Regions from separate parts of the Acinetobacter sp. FY731 genome, predicted to be linked through region 2. Evidence: predicted binding sites of a transcription regulator. Region 2 holds the regulator's gene; the other holds the start of a gene.
The links. Region 2 encodes PhoB, which activates phosphate uptake and scavenging genes when phosphate is short. Its sites were predicted from a motif close to TGTCATNAANCTGTCATAA; they were not measured.
Positions count from the first base shown of each region.

Region 1: the regulator PhoB is predicted to act here: its motif matches at 1,607-1,625, upstream of AC5YC8_RS04865 (inorganic phosphate transporter).

Region 1 covers NZ_JCAKNB010000003.1:155,273-163,550, forward strand. The annotation lists gene AC5YC8_RS04865 (inorganic phosphate transporter) at 1-1,560, opposite strand, end outside; gene metH (methionine synthase) at 2,101-5,787, shown strand; gene AC5YC8_RS04875 (hypothetical protein) at 6,050-7,207, shown strand; gene AC5YC8_RS04880 (endonuclease domain-containing protein) at 7,301-7,675, opposite strand; gene dhaK (dihydroxyacetone kinase subunit DhaK) at 7,974-8,278, shown strand, end outside.
Region 2 covers NZ_JCAKNB010000002.1:344,832-353,109, reverse strand. The annotation lists gene pncB (nicotinate phosphoribosyltransferase) at 1-412, shown strand, start outside; gene AC5YC8_RS03810 (sulfurtransferase) at 583-1,425, shown strand; gene asd (archaetidylserine decarboxylase) at 1,422-2,273, shown strand; gene phoR (phosphate regulon sensor histidine kinase PhoR) at 2,321-3,679, opposite strand; gene phoB (phosphate regulon transcriptional regulator PhoB) at 3,689-4,399, opposite strand; gene AC5YC8_RS03790 (TetR/AcrR family transcriptional regulator) at 4,641-5,285, opposite strand; gene AC5YC8_RS03785 (autotransporter outer membrane beta-barrel domain-containing protein) at 5,797-8,154, shown strand.

The DNA.
Region 1 (8,278 bases), on a different contig from region 2:
AGTAAAGATCCAAGCAGATAAAATTGTTTTTACCATTTTGAAATTCAAACCTGACTTGTTGGCAACCATTGTACCTGCTACAGCAGAGTTCAATACATGTGTTGTTGATACAGGCATACCAAAACCATCTGCAGCTGCAATTGTTGTCATTGCAACAAGTTCAGCAGACATACCTTGGCCATAAGTCATGTGCTGTTTACCAATACGCTCACCAACCGTCACAACAATACGTTTCCAGCCAACCATCGTTCCAAGACCTAAAGCTAAAGCTACAGCTACTTTTACCCAGTTTGGAATATATTGTAAGAATGAATCTAAGTTACTACGATATTCTTTTACAACTTTAGTTTGCTCTTCAGAGAAAGTAGGTAATAGCTCCGCTTTATCTAATCTTTTAAACGCTGTTGTACTTAAATACATATCATTACGTAAGCTAGATACTTCTTTTTCAGGAATATCTTTTAAATCACCATAATGTCCTACACGCTCACCCAAGTGATCTGTAAGACTAGCTAAAGCAGGAACAACTTGGTTATTCACTTCTTTAGTCTGAATATATGTTGTGATAATAGCACGTGCTTTTTCATCAGGAATATCTGAATGATTTGCATAAATAGCGGATGCTGTTTGAGCTGAAAGTTGCTCAAAAGACTGAAGATGTTGTTGATCTAAATTTTTATTCAATGAGTAAGCTAATGGGACACAACCAATCAAAATAAGCATGATTAAACCCATACCTTTTTGACCATCATTTGAACCATGTGCAAAGCTTACACCCGTACATGTGAAAATAAGAATTGCACGAATAAGTGGTGGTGGTGGCTTATTGCCCTCAGGTGGCTGGAATAATTCCATTTGTTTCTTGAAGATTTTTTTTACCAACAAGAATAACAAAGCCGCAAAAGCGAAACCAATCAAAGGAGAGAATAAAAGTGCTTTACCCACTTTCATCACCTGTTCCATGTCTACACCTGATGCACCGCTACCTGAATGCAAAATGTAGTTCATGATACCCACACCCAAAATCGAACCGATTAAAGTATGCGAACTTGATGCTGGAATACCTAAAAACCATGTACCTAAATTCCACAAAATTGCAGAAATAAGCATGGCAAAAACCATTGCAAAACCAGCTCCAGAACCTACATTCATAATAAGTTCTACTGGAAGTAAAGCAATAATACCGTATGCAACAGCACCACTTGCAACCATTACACCAAGGAAGTTACAAAAACCTGCCCACATTACAGCAACTGGTGCAGACAATGCATTGGTGTAAATTACCGTGGCTACAGCATTTGCTGTGTCATGAAAACCATTAACAAACTCAAATCCAAGTGCAATAAATAACGCTGTAGATAAAAGAATAATTGTATATAGACTCAAAGCCGGGACATGAGCCAAATCCACAGATAACTGAACACCAATGTATACAAGTGTTGCAATAATGACAGTTAAAAAGACTGGGACAAAATATTTAGGAGTTGGCACATGAACATTGGTCGACTTAGAAGGAACCGATGGTTGTGCTGAATCAACAGGATTTTGATTTGAATTCATGCAAGCAAATAAAGAGGATGATCAATCCCCTTATTCTTCAATTTAATTATGACAATTATATGACAAAATACTGTCTTATAAAGTCAGTTTTAATGCTTTATTGTTGCAATTTACCCTAAAAAACCAAGATAAATTTAATATTTAATACTCTAAATACAATATTTTAAGTAATTTTATATATTTCATAATCCATTAACCTAAAAATTATACTAAATTGTAACATTCAGCATAAATGATCAAAAAACTAACAACCCGAACTTTTCCAATTATAGTGAACTAGTTTTATGACAAATAAATGAATAATTTATGACACTGCTAAATTCCTTATTTATTTCTTATAAATTACATTTTAATATCCATATTTGAAAAATATAAGAAGACATATCTATTTTTGAATTAATCTTGTATTAAAACAAGTGTTACCCCTTTATAACTTTTTCAAATCATCTATATATGTGTTTCTGAAAGAAAGTTGGCAGAAAACAAAACTTGAATCTGTTAATATTAATCCCGATTTTTATTCGCATTGAGAATGTTTGAATGTCCACACTTGCTACTCTAAAAGAGCTTCTAAGTAAAAGAATTCTTGTGATCGATGGTGCCATGGGTACCATGATTCAACGTCATAAATTAGAAGAAGCAGACTATCGTGGCGAACGTTTTGCAGATTGGGCTTCTGACCTAAAAGGCAACAACGACCTTTTAGTTCTTACTCAACCCCATATTATTCAAGGCATTCACGAAGCTTACCTAGAAGCGGGTGCGGACATTATTGAAACCAATACCTTTAACGGTACTCGTGTTTCAATGTCTGATTACCACATGGAAGATTTGGTACCTGAAATTAATATTGCTGCAGCACGTCTTGCAAAAGAAGCCTGTGCAAAATATTCAACCCCTGAAAAACCACGTTTTGTGGCAGGTGTCATTGGTCCAACTTCACGTACTACATCTATTTCTCCAAATGTGAATGATCCTGCATTCCGTAACATTACTTTTGATGCATTAAAAGTTGATTATATTGAATCGACTAAAGCACTGATTGAAGGTGGTGCAGACATCATCCTCATCGAAACAGTATTCGATACCTTAAATGCAAAAGCGGCGATCTTTGCAGTAAAAGAAGTGTTTAACGAAATTGGCTATGAATTGCCAATTATGATTTCAGGCACCATTACAGATGCTTCAGGTCGTACATTGACAGGTCAAACCGCAGAAGCATTTTGGAACTCAATGCGTCATGCTGAACCCATCTCAATTGGTTTTAACTGTGCGCTTGGTGCAGATGCAATGCGTCCACACGTAAAAACCGTGTCTGACGTTGCCGATACTTTTGTTTCAGCGCATCCAAATGCAGGTTTGCCAAATGCATTCGGTGGTTATGATGAAACCCCTGAAGAAACTGCGGCATTTATTAAAGAATTTGCTGAAAGTGGTCTAATCAACATCACTGGTGGTTGCTGTGGTACCACGCCTGACCATATTCGTGCGATTGCACAAGCGGTTGAAGGCATTACACCACGTCAAATTCCTGACATTGAACCTGCATGTCGTTTAAGTGGTTTAGAACCATTTAACATCACTAAGGATTCTTTATTCGTAAACGTCGGTGAACGTACCAACGTGACAGGTTCTAAAAAATTCCTACGTTTAATTAAAGAAGAAAACTTTACAGAAGCGCTAGACGTTGCTCGTCAGCAAGTTGAAGCAGGCGCACAGATCATCGACATTAACATGGATGAAGGCATGCTCGATTCGCAAACTGCGATGGTACATTTCCTTAATCTGATCGCCTCTGAACCTGATATTTCACGTGTGCCAATCATGCTCGATTCTTCTAAATGGGAGATTATTGAAGCAGGTTTGAAATGCGTACAAGGTAAAGCGGTTGTAAACTCGATTTCTCTGAAAGAAGGTTATGACGAGTTTGTAGAACGTGCGCGTCTGTGCCGTCAGTACGGTGCAGCAGTTATTGTCATGGCATTTGATGAAAATGGTCAGGCAGATACGGCTGAACGTAAAAAAGAAATCTGTAAGCGTTCTTATGATGTTTTAGTCAATGAAGTGGGCTTCCCTTCTGAAGATATTATCTTTGACCCGAACGTGTTTGCGGTGGCAACAGGGATTGAAGAACACAACAACTATGGCGTGGACTTCATTGAAGCAACAGGTTGGATTAAACAAAACCTTCCAAATGCGATGATTTCAGGCGGGATCTCAAATGTATCGTTCTCATTCCGTGGTAATGAGCCTGTACGTGAAGCAATCCATGCGGTGTTTTTATATCACGGCATTCAACAAGGTTTAACCATGGGCATCGTAAATGCAGGTCAGCTTGCGATTTATGATGACATTGATGCCGACCTTAAAGAAGCCGTTGAAGATGTAGTGATGAACCGCAACCAAGGTGAAAGCGGTCAAGAAGCGACTGAAAAATTACTTGCAGTTGCAGAAAAATACCGTGGTCAAGCAGGTGCACAAAAAGCCGAAGAAAACCTTGAATGGCGTAATGAGAGCGTTGCAAAACGTCTTGAATATGCATTGGTGAAAGGTATTACCACGTATATTGATGAAGATACCGAAGAAGCACGCTTACAATCAACTCGCCCATTGGATGTCATTGAAGGTCCATTGATGGCAGGTATGAACGTAGTCGGTGACTTGTTTGGTGCAGGTAAAATGTTCCTACCGCAAGTAGTGAAATCTGCTCGTGTAATGAAACAAGCGGTTGCATGGTTAAATCCATTCATTGAAGCTGAAAAAACCGTTGGTCAATCAAAAGGTAAAATTTTGATGGCAACTGTAAAAGGCGACGTTCACGATATTGGTAAAAACATTGTAGGCGTGGTACTTGGCTGTAACGGTTATGACATCATTGACCTTGGCGTAATGGTACCGTGTGAGAAAATCTTACAAACTGCGATTGATGAAAAAGTCGATATTATTGGTTTGTCAGGTTTAATCACGCCTAGCTTAGATGAAATGGTTTTTGTTGCGAAAGAAATGCAACGTAAAGGCTTTAACATTCCACTGATGATTGGTGGTGCAACAACATCTAAAGCACACACTGCGGTAAAAATTTCTCCGCAATATCATAATGATGGTGTGTTCTACACAGCGGATGCTTCTCGTGCGGTAGGTGTGGTGACACAATTACTTTCTGCTGACATGAAACCAAAATTAGCAGCTGATTATGCTTTTGATTATGAAAAAATCCGTGAGCGTTTAGCCAACAAACAACCAAAAGCTGCAAAACTTTCTTATGCAGAATCGGTTGAAAATGGCTTTAAGATTGATTTTGCAAAAAATGCACCTGTGAAGCCTAACTTTATTGGTTCAGAAACATTTACGAACTATCCGTTAGAAACATTGGTTGAATACTTTGACTGGACACCGTTCTTTATTTCTTGGAGTTTGGCGGGTAAATTCCCGAAAATTCTTGAAGATGAAGTGGTTGGCGAAGCAGCGCGTGACTTGTTTGAACAAGCACAAGTCATGTTGAAAGATATTATTGCCAATAAACGCTTCGATGCGCGTGCGACTTTTAGTATTTACCCTGCAAACCGTGTTGCGGCAGATACTGTTGCGGTTACGGATGAGAATGGGGTCGTTACGCATAGCTTCGAGCATATTCGTCAGCAGTCTGACAAAGTAACAGGTAAAGCAAACTACTCATTGGCTGATTTTGTTGCGCCTAAAGATGTCGCTCAAGATTACTTGGGTGGCTTTACGGTTTCAATCTTTGGTGCGGAAGAACTTTCGCAAGAATACAAAGCCAAAGGCGATGACTATTCTGCAATTATGGCTCAAGCTTTGGGTGACCGTTTTGCAGAAGCCTTTGCCGAGCATTTACATGAGCGTATTCGTAAAGAGTTCTGGGGCTATCAAGCAGATGAACAATTGTCGAATGAAGATTTGATTAAAGAGAAATATGTGGGTATTCGCCCTGCACCAGGCTACCCTGCTTGTCCTGAACATTCGGAAAAAGCATCATTGTTTGATTGGTTAGGTTCGACTGAGAAGATGGGTACGTATTTAACTTCTAGCTTTGCAATGTGGCCACCTTCTTCTGTCAGCGGTTTCTATTATGCAAACCCCGAAACAGATTACTTTAACGTAGGTAAAATCTCTGGTGATCAGTTGGAAGATTATGCGAAGCGTAAAGGTTGGACGTTGGATGAAGCGAAGCGTTGGTTAGCACCGAATTTGGATGATTCAATTGTTTAATTGATTTTAGAATCCTCCCTAACCCTCCTTTGATAAAGGAGGGAAGAATCCATTCGTATCGAACATAAAAAATCCCCTCAAATGAGGGGATTTTTGAATCTGTGAATCCCCCTAAATCCCCCTTTTTCAAAGGGGGACTTTCGCGTATCAAATTGATTACGTGAGAGCTCCTCCCTTTTTTAAAGGGAGGTTGGGAGGGATTAAATATAGAAAATTATTCTTCTTTTTAATATATTAGATCAAAAATAACTTTACAATTTTTATGAAAAATTACATCGGATATTTATCTTACGAAAGCATTCAAAATATTCCTAACCAACATGTACCTACACATGAGTTTATCTTCTTCCTACATGATCAATGTGCAAGTTTGTTAGTGCAATATGAACAAAGCCAAATTGATGAAATTGGTATAGATAAAATAGTAGAGGCATACTCAGAGAAGTTTCCTGAACATAATGCAGATATAATTGAAATATTACAATTTTGTAGAGATGGTGGATTTGATGCGCCTTATTATCATTTTTTAATTTCAAAAATTTTAATGGGATTAACAAGTGACTTACTTCATTTTACATATGAAGCATTAAGAGCTTTTGAAAACAGAAAGTTTGCTGTGGCTTATAGTTTGCTTCGAAAACCATTTAAAGAAAATTTGATCTTTATATGTTTATTATTGAACGACTATGAAAAATTTATAGAACTATTTGAACAAGAAACAGATAAATCCTTAAATAATTTTTATAAACATAGCTCTATTAGAAAAACATTATTCGCAGAAGTAATTCCAAAATTAACATTGCCCGATTTATTTGATGCTGAACTGATCGATAAAATGATTTTCTCCAAACAGCATCCTTTAAGTTTAGAAATACCATGCCAACAAGCAACACATCTAATCACTTCTCAAGGTGACTTTCTCAAAACAGGGAGAATGTTTATCAACTCAATCTTTGATGACCCAAATGAATTAGATCAATATAAGCCTGTCTATACCTCACTTCCATATATAATGACTTTCACAAGTCACGTCATTTTGGAAAGTTTCCAAAAGTTAGTAAATTTAAATAAAAACACTTATCAACACATTACCCTAAGCACTTTAGGCTGTTATGAAAATCTATTCACAGATGGAAGAAAAAGGCTATTAACTAAAAGTTATGCAAAAGCTTTTGGAGAGTTTTTACAGTGTATTCATTGCGGAAAAAATATATTTCTTAGTAAAGAAAACTCTTTACGGATGTACATGATGGGTATACTTATTTGTAATCACTGCCATCAAAATTCTGAGTTTCCCTTTTATTGGCTTCTATCAAAGTCTACTGCTACATTTAAAAAAGATGAATCGGAAGATAATAATGCATGGAAAGATACGATTCTTTCCCGAATGTTTAAATCTGAAAAAGATGAAAATATATAATCTTCCTAACCTCCCTTTAAAAAAGGGAGGAACTATGCGCCCTCATAACCGCAATTAAATTCGCGTGAAGTCCCTCTTTGCAAAAAGGGGGGGTTAGGGGGATTCATCAGCTAACCGATCCAAACAACATTGATAAACCTCTTCCACCACACCATCAATCTGCCCCATCACTTGCCCATTATCAAATCTCAGTACCTTTAATCCAAGTTGAGACAAAGCTTCATCCCGAATTCGGTCTGCTTCCAATCCTTCTTCTGTAAAGTGCTGACTACCATCACACTCAATCACCAAATTGACAGCAGGACAGTAAAAATCTACGATGTAATTCAAAATTGGCTTTTGCCGATAAAACTGCAAACCTAGAATTTGCTTATTACGAAGTCGTGACCATAACAACTTTTCAGCATCAGTCATGTTCTTGCGTAAGTCACGCGAAGCATGTTTTAAGTTTTTATTATAGGGTTTCATTTTTACTCTCTTTTATAAATATCACCTAGCCCTGAACCATATATGGCACAAGAGAAAAGAGAAATTTCCACGTATCAAATTAATTACGTGACCACTCCTCTCTTTTTAAAGGGTGAGAAGCACTGCTTCGCAAGGAGGGATTAAGAATCAAATTTTAATAGACTTCAACCAAACACTACTTTTAACTAAATAAATCACCAATACTATCCGCCAACTTTTTTACCACTTAGTGAATAAATCCGTTTTATAATAACAATTAACTATTAATCTCCCCCAATAAAAGACTACTGGTGTTTCTATGAAAAAACTCATGAACGGTGCAGAAAACATCGTTATTGAAATGTACAAAGGTTTCGTACTTGCACATCCAGAACTCGCATTCAACGAATCATACAAAATTGTTTCAAGAAAACAGAAACACCAAAATGTCGCACTCATCAGTGGCGGTGGTAGCGGTCATGAACCTGCACATGCAGGCTTTGTTGGAACAGGTATGTTAGATGCAGCCGTTTGTGGTGATGTATTTGCATCACCATCGCAAATTCAGGTCTATAAAGCCCTACAACACGTTGCAACTGACAAAGGCGTGTTGATGATCATCAA
Region 2 (8,278 bases):
TGTGGGCATGGATGCATTCCTTCGTGACTTTGATTTGTATTTCGCAAAACTTTTCGATGGTTTACGTCATGACAGTGGCGATCCGTACGAGTGGGGCGATAAAGCTTATGCGCACTATAAAAAGCTAAAAATTGATAGTAAAACGAAAATGCTGACTTTTAGTGATGGTTTAAATCTAGAAAAAGCATGGTCATTGCATAATTACTTTAAAGATCGTTTCCAAGTAAGCTTTGGTATTGGAACAAATTTAACCAATGATATGGGTCAAACACCATTAAATATTGTGTTAAAACTTGTTGAATGTAATGGACAATCTGTGGCAAAAATTTCCGATAGTCCAGGAAAAACGATGACTGATAACGATACATTCCTTGCATATTTGCGTCAGGTTTTTGATATTACTGAAGCGTAATTTAATTTTAAAATTGAAAAATACCGAATAGATTGTTCGGTATTTTTTTGCATGAATGTTTATATTTATCATCTAAAATTGTGCTAAATACATATCAAAAATCAACATAATCAAGAAAAGCAAATATGCTAAGATTAAAGATATTCTGCTAAGCATATAAAGAAAAAAAGATGTCTGAGTCTGCATTTAATTTTGAACTTTTAATTGAAGTTGAAGATTTAGTTCCTTATTTGGGACATGAAAAAATCCGAATTGTGGATTTAACACGAAGTTCCGTTTTTGAGCAGCTTCATATTCCTCATGCGATTCATTTACAACCGAAATATCTAGTTCGCCAAGAAGAAAATGCTTCTGGGTTATTGCCAGAAAAAGAAGGCTTAGAAGAACTTATTCGAATTTTAAATATCACACCAGATCATCAAGTTGTTGTTTATGATGATGAAGGTGGAGCGTGGGCAGGACGCTTAATTTGGAATTTACATTGTTTAGGTTTTTATAACACGAGCTTGTTGAATGGTGGCATTCATGCATGGTTAGGTGCAGGTTTGCCGACCACATCTGAAGTAGAAAAATTTGAACAAGTAGAACCTCTAGTTGAAGTTCATTTAAATGAACAATACCGTATTCAATACGATGAACTTTTGCAAAAAGTACAAAATAATGAAGTTCAAGTGTGGGATTGTCGTACAGAGGATGAATATACAGGTTTAAGATTGGCGGCTAGACGAGGCGGTCATATTCCAAGTGCACGACATTTTGAATGGAGTACTGCCCTAAACCGTGAAAATCATTTAAAATTGCGACCATTACAAAACACGCAACAGCGTTTGGAACAATTGGGCTTTAATTTGAATGAGCCTGTTGTTGTATATTGCCAGTCACATCATCGCTCAGGTTTAGCATATATTCTTGGGCGTTTATTGGGTTGGAATATTCAAGCGTATGATGGTGCGTGGAGTGAATGGGGCAACAGCCTCGCGAGTCCAATTATTACTGGAGAGACGCCGTCTTGAGCCTCACGTCACGTTTAAAAAAACAACTTTTCATTCAAGCTCAACGTGTTGTGCCACAACATCAATTATCTCGTGTTGTTGGTAAGCTTGCTGCAAGTGAAACACCAATCATTAAAAATACTGTGATTAGTGCTTTTAAAGCGCAATATGGCATTGATATGTCCATTGCAGAGCAACAAAATGCTTTGAAATTTAAATCATTTAATGAGTTTTTTACACGCTCTTTAAAAGAGGGTGTACGTGAAATTGATACAGATGCAACTAGTATTGTATCGCCTGCAGATGGGGCAATTTCTCAGTTAGGCAAAATTGAAGAAGGCGAAATTTTTCAAGCCAAAGGTCAAAGTTTTAATACTGCAAATTTAATTGCAGATCCTTTGTTGGCTGAACCTTTTAAGAATGGTCAGTTTGCAACAGTATATCTTTCACCTAAAGATTATCATCGTGTGCATATGCCTTTTGCGGGTACATTGACCGAAACGCTTTATGTACCAGGTGAGTTATTCTCTGTAAATCAAACAACAGCAGAAAATATTCCAGGTTTATTTGCACGTAATGAACGTATGGTGTGTTTGTTTGATACAGAACTTGGTCGTATGGCCGTTGTTCTTGTGGGTGCAATGATTGTTGCCGGCATTGAAACTGTTGCAACAGGTAAAGTAAAACCATCGGGTCGTTTAGAGGTAAATCAGCACAATTTATTCTTAGAAAAGGGTGCTGAATTAGGTCGTTTCTATTTAGGTTCAACCGCAGTGGTTTTATTTGAAGAAAATAAAATGCAGTGGGATGCTGAATTTAAAGCGAATTCTGCTGTTGAAATGGGTAAAGCTTTAGGTCATACCGTATAAGTTATACAGTCATAAAAAAAGCACCGTGAGGTGCTTTTTTTTATCGCTTAACTTAAATGATATAAACGTTCTTTAGGAAACACTGCTTTAAAAACTGAGCCTTGATTTTCTTTAGATTCCACATCTAAATATGCGTTATGTTGCATAAGAACATGTTTCACAATTGCGAGTCCTAAGCCTGTACCACCTGTGGCACGACTACGTGCACTATCTACACGGTAAAAGCGTTCGGTTAGACGTGGTAAATGTTTAGGGTCTATACCAATACCTGTGTCTTCAACTGTAAAGTAACCATGTGTGCCATCATCATGCCAGCCAATGGTAATTGTTCCACCTTTAGGTGTGTATTTAATAGCATTGGTAATGAGGTTGCTGAAGGCACTAGCAAGTTCCATATCTGAACCAATTAAATCACAATGACTATCGATATCTAAGTTGAGGGTGTGGCCATAATCGATGTTATAAGCTTGGGCATCGTCAAATAATTGATTCATTAAACTTGGCATTTCAATGATTTGATTTTTAGCGACACTTTTTTCATTTTCTAAACGTGATAATAAAAGCAAATCATTAACCAAGGCGTTCATACGACGTGTTTGCGATTGCATTTGATCAAATGCACGTTTCCAACGTGGGTTGATATCTTCTTGATCTGTAAAGGTTTCGATATAACCACTTAGCACAGTTAAGGGCGTACGAAGTTCGTGGGAAATATTATCGACAAAATCTTTTCGCATTTGTTCAAGATTATGCATGCGTGTTACATCATAAGCTACCAACAGACGACTTTCACCACCAAAACGAGTCATTTTAACTTGAACATAACGATCTTCATGAACCATAGATTTCATTTTTAAACCGTCTGGTGATTCATCTATGTGGTTAAAATATTCAATGAAGTTGGGTTGGCGTAAAATACTGAGAATATTACGCCCACGATCATGTGTTTGAAAACCGAGTAAGTTTTCTGCAGCAGGATTCCACCATTCAATTTGATTATTATCATCAATAAGAACAACGGCTTCTGCTAAAGCAACGAGTGACGATTGAGCACGGTCAATTAGTCCAACCATTTCTGCTTGTACGATTCGTTCTTGGCGCTGAGCACGATAGACATTAAAAAGTAGTGCACCCCAAATTCCACCTAAGTTTGGTGGAACATCATAGGGTCTATTAGAAATCCAATCATTTACTAGATACAGTGAACGCAATTGGATGATGCAGAACACAGCAAATGCACAAAGAATACAGATCCAAAAATATCCTATTCCCAAGCCGATAAATGCAGCGATCACGATAAAAAATGCGAGAAGTCTTAGGTCTTGTTTGGAAAATGCCCATAAGCTGCTATATCGAAACTTTTTATGTTCTCTTGCAATTTCTGGGACAGGATATGGTTCGTACATAAAAAATAATTAACCTAATGCGACATCTGCTCGCGTAGAAAAACGGTAGCCTGTTCCACGAACAGTTTGGACATAACGATCTGCACCAAAAGGTTCTAGAACTTTACGTAAACGGCGAATATGAACGTCAATTGTACGATCTTCAATATATACGTTTCCACCCCATACTTGATCAAGAAGTTGAGCGCGTGTATATGCACGTTCAGGATGTGTCATGAAGAATGCTAAAAGACGATATTCTGTTGGACCCATTTCTAAAATATGGGGACCAAAACTAACACGTTGGCTAATAGGATCTAATAGTAAGCCATTGGCATCAATTGATTTTTCTCCACTTAAAGCATTAGAGCGACGAAGCACAGCTTTAATGCGAGAGACCAATTCACGTGTAGAAAAAGGTTTCGTCATATAGTCATCTGCGCCAGCATCTAGACCTTGAACTTTATGGTCTTCTTCACCACGAGCAGTGAGCATGATGACTGGAATTTCAGACAAACTTTCATCTTTTTTCAAGCGGCGACATAGATCGACACCACTTACACCACCAGGCATCATCCAATCTAACAAGACTAAAGAAGGGCGTTGATCGACAATCATTTGATGCGCTTGGCGAGCATCTTCAGCTTGTAGACAATTAAAACCTGCCATATCTAAAGCAGTATGGATCATTTCCCGAATCGGGAGCTCATCATCAACAATTAAAATGTAGTCATCTTTCACAGCGCAATACCCTATTAATATAAACGGTTGTCCGTTTTTGTATTTATGACAGGCTTATTACAAAGATTAATTATGACAGTATCATTGCAAAATAGAAAATATGACAATTCTAAAATGAAAATGTGACATTTTTTTGATAGTTTTATGACGAAATTAAAGTCTGAAAGCACCGATATGACAGTATTTTAGACATTAAACTTCAACTGAAATATAAAGTTACATCATCTAAAAAATTATGTTTTTATTCTACTTTTTTTGTAACCAATGCTAAAAATGGCCATAAACATGCGGATAAAACTTCGTCCTTTGGTTGCTGAAAGTTGTTCATGACCCAACGAATCGCAATTTGAGTCACATAACCATTTAGGCCTGAAGCAATGAGTGATATTTCATTTATTGTTTGCTCATTATTGCATTTTGTTGATGTTAAAAGCGGTTGAATCATTTGGTCAAAGCGCATCATTGTGTCATGTATGGTTGATTGTTTGTGCAGGTCTTGCACAAGTAAAGCATCAATATAAATAATACGTGCCATGTGAGGATTTTGATAAAGCGTGTCGAGAAAAGCACTGAGTGAGGCTTCTATCATCGCTTTGGAGTCACTCATATTCGTAGCAGTTGCTTGTTTGATATTTTCTTGTAATTCATCAATTAGTTTTAAAAAAATAGCTTGAAAAAGCTGTTCGCTTTTTTTAAATGATTCATAGAAATAGCGTTCAGTTAATTTAGCTTCTAAACAAATATCTTTTACTGTTGTGGCGAAGAAACCGCGTGTTCCATAAATTTTAATTCCAGCTTGAATTAGTTTTTCATATCTAATTGCTTTTCGTTCTGAAAGAGATATGCCTTTGAATGGTCTTTCCTTTATTGATTTTGTCGTGGTCATAAGAATGTTTTTCAAATTAAAGAAGAATCAGGTATGAGTATATTTTAACAAAATAAAGTATGAGCGTTGTATTGAAAGGAGTAGAAGATTATTAATGAAAAATTGAATTTTGATCAATGAGTACAAGTTTTATAATTTACTTATAAGAAAATAACTAAAAAATTACGTCAAAAGTGAATTAAAAAAGTTATTTAATAAACTTTATCTTTTAAATAAAAATAGCGAATAGAAATGTAAATGAATGGTTACACATTGTTTAGCAAATGTTTTTAATTAATTGGTTAAAACCATAAAATTAGTATGTGATTTTAATAATATTGATTTCAAGTTGTTGTTTATATGTAAATTATTATATTTAATACTATTTGTCAGATTTTTTAAAATATTTTTATTAAGTTGAAATAATTAATTGTCAGATTTAACATTTGTGCAATTTTCAACCATTTGGTAAATTTTTGTGAAAGCCAAGCTTAATTTTTTAACATTTTCAATTTTATCTTCCTTAACAATTATGACGTCTGTACAAGCTTCAGCAGCAGGATTTTGTCGAGATGGTGTAATTGCTTCTTTTTGGGGGGATAAGACTTTAGAGGATCGTACGCTAGGTGAAAGTGATTGTATTGAAATTGGTGCAGCAGGGGGGAACAACCCTTATGCAGGTACAGCAAAGAATATTATTTTAGAAAATGGTTCGAAACTCAGTGTTTTGGGATATTTCCAAGACTCAACTGTAAATAGTGGTGCAGTTGTTGAAATTAGTAAAGATCCACAAATTGCAAGTGGTTCATATCTTGATGGAGTTCCTGCAAAAGGGTCTAATATTGTCGTTAATGATGGTGCATTAGTTCGTGTATTTACAGGTGGAACCTTAGAAAACTCTGAAATTAACCAAGGTGGATTAGTTTATGTTTATTCTAATGCTCACCCAGAAGATCCAAGTCAATCATTAAATAATACAGTCAATGATGGTGGAAAGTTATATGTCTATTTAGATGCGCAATCGAAAGGCACAGTCATTAATCAAGGGGGGATTGAGTATTTACAAAATAGAGGTGAGTCTTTCAATTCAGTCATTAATGGTGGTCGACAAAATGTGATGTCTGGCTCAACAGCCAATAACACTATTCTTAACAGTGGCGAGCAATATGTTCTAGAAAAATCTGTTGTAAATAACACCATTATTCATAGCGGAAATCAGTCAATTTGGGACAATGCAATAGCGAACAATACTGTGATTAACGGTGGTGTCCAAAATATTTTAGCAACAGGGACTGCACAAGGTGTAGAGCTTTACAAAGAGGGTGTGCAAAATATTTTTACCAATGCTACGGCACAAGATGTAACGATACATGATAAGGCTATTTCATGGATTAACTCTGAGGGTAAGCTATTAGGTTTGACGGAAATTTATGATCATGGTCAGTTACAAATTGTTGCTGCTCAAGCTGGAAAGGAAGCCATTGTTGAATCTGTTAAATTAAATGATACATCGTCTAAAGTCGTTATTTTAGCGGGAGAAACTGACGCTTTAATTAGTCATGTTGGTGAGTTAGCGGGGCAAGGTATGGTTATGTTTAAATCCAATAAAAATGTAACCACTGGTGAAACAATGTTTGCTCGATTAAATATCAATCAAATTTCTGGAAATCAGCACTTTCATTTTAATACGTCAATTGCTGATGGTCGAGGAGACTATCTGACGATTCAAAATGGTACAGGTCAACATAAAGTTTCTGTAGCAGACTCAGGTGCAGAAATTACAAATCCATTAGATAAAAACTTAGATTTAATTACAGATATGAGTAAAGGTGCAGATTTTGAACTCGCAAATATTAACGGTTTAAACATTAATGCGGTTGATGGCGGTACATATATATACGAGCTTAGAAATCGTGATGATACAAATGGTCAAATTTGGTATCTAGCAAGTAAACTTGATGACAATGGCAATGAAATAACGACACCAGGTGTAGATGCAGTTTCGAGTTTAGGAAGCGCTGCACTTTTTGCTTTTAATAACGAATTGAATAATTTACGTTTTAGAAAAGGTACCTTGAAAGGTAATGAGGGTGCTGCAGGTATTTGGACGCGTGCGACTGGTACGAAAAATAAAGTTTCTACAGGCATTACTCAGTTTGAATTAGAACAATGGGGAACAGAATTTGGTATTGATCGACAAGTTGAAATCAATAAAGATGCCAAGGCATTTGTAGGTGGTTTTGCGAGTTATGGTAATGCAGATGTAAAACATGCACGTGGTGGTACAAGTAATCTTAATAGCTATAGTGTGGGTTTATATGGAACATACTTTCATGATAGTGGTTTGTATGTAGATGGTACGTTGAAGTACAACCGATTCTCAAATGATTTAAGTGCACGATCAACGAATGGTCAATCTATTTCAGGTGATTTTAATCAGAATGTTTGGGGTGGTGCAGTAGAAAGCGGTTTTAACAATCGCTTTAAAAATGATACATGGGTAGAGCCATTCATTCGACTTTCTTATGTGCAAGCACAAGCAAAATCAGTAAATCTAAATAATGATATGAAGGCTGATATTGGCACACAAAAATCATTGGCTTCTGAGGTGGGTATACATTTAGGTAAGGATTTTATTATTTCGAATAGTCTGCTTTCTCCTTACATAAAAGCAGCTTGGAGTCATGAATTTATTGATAGTAATAATGTGTTTATAAATGATATCAATAAGTTTGAAACAAACTTCTCAGGTAATGTAGTGAAATATGGTTTGGGTTTAAATGTGCAGGTAAATAAAACATTTAATGCTTTTTCAGAAATGAACTATGCAAAAGGCTCTAAAGTGGAAACACCAATGCATGCAAATATTGGTATTCGTTATAACTTTTAAGTACCTGAATTTAAAAACCTAAAATAAAGAGGAAATTTCTAAGGAATTTCCTCTTTTTATTTGAGAAGGTTTATATAACAAATAAAACATTAAAAATTGACAATACATATTGTCATAAATATAT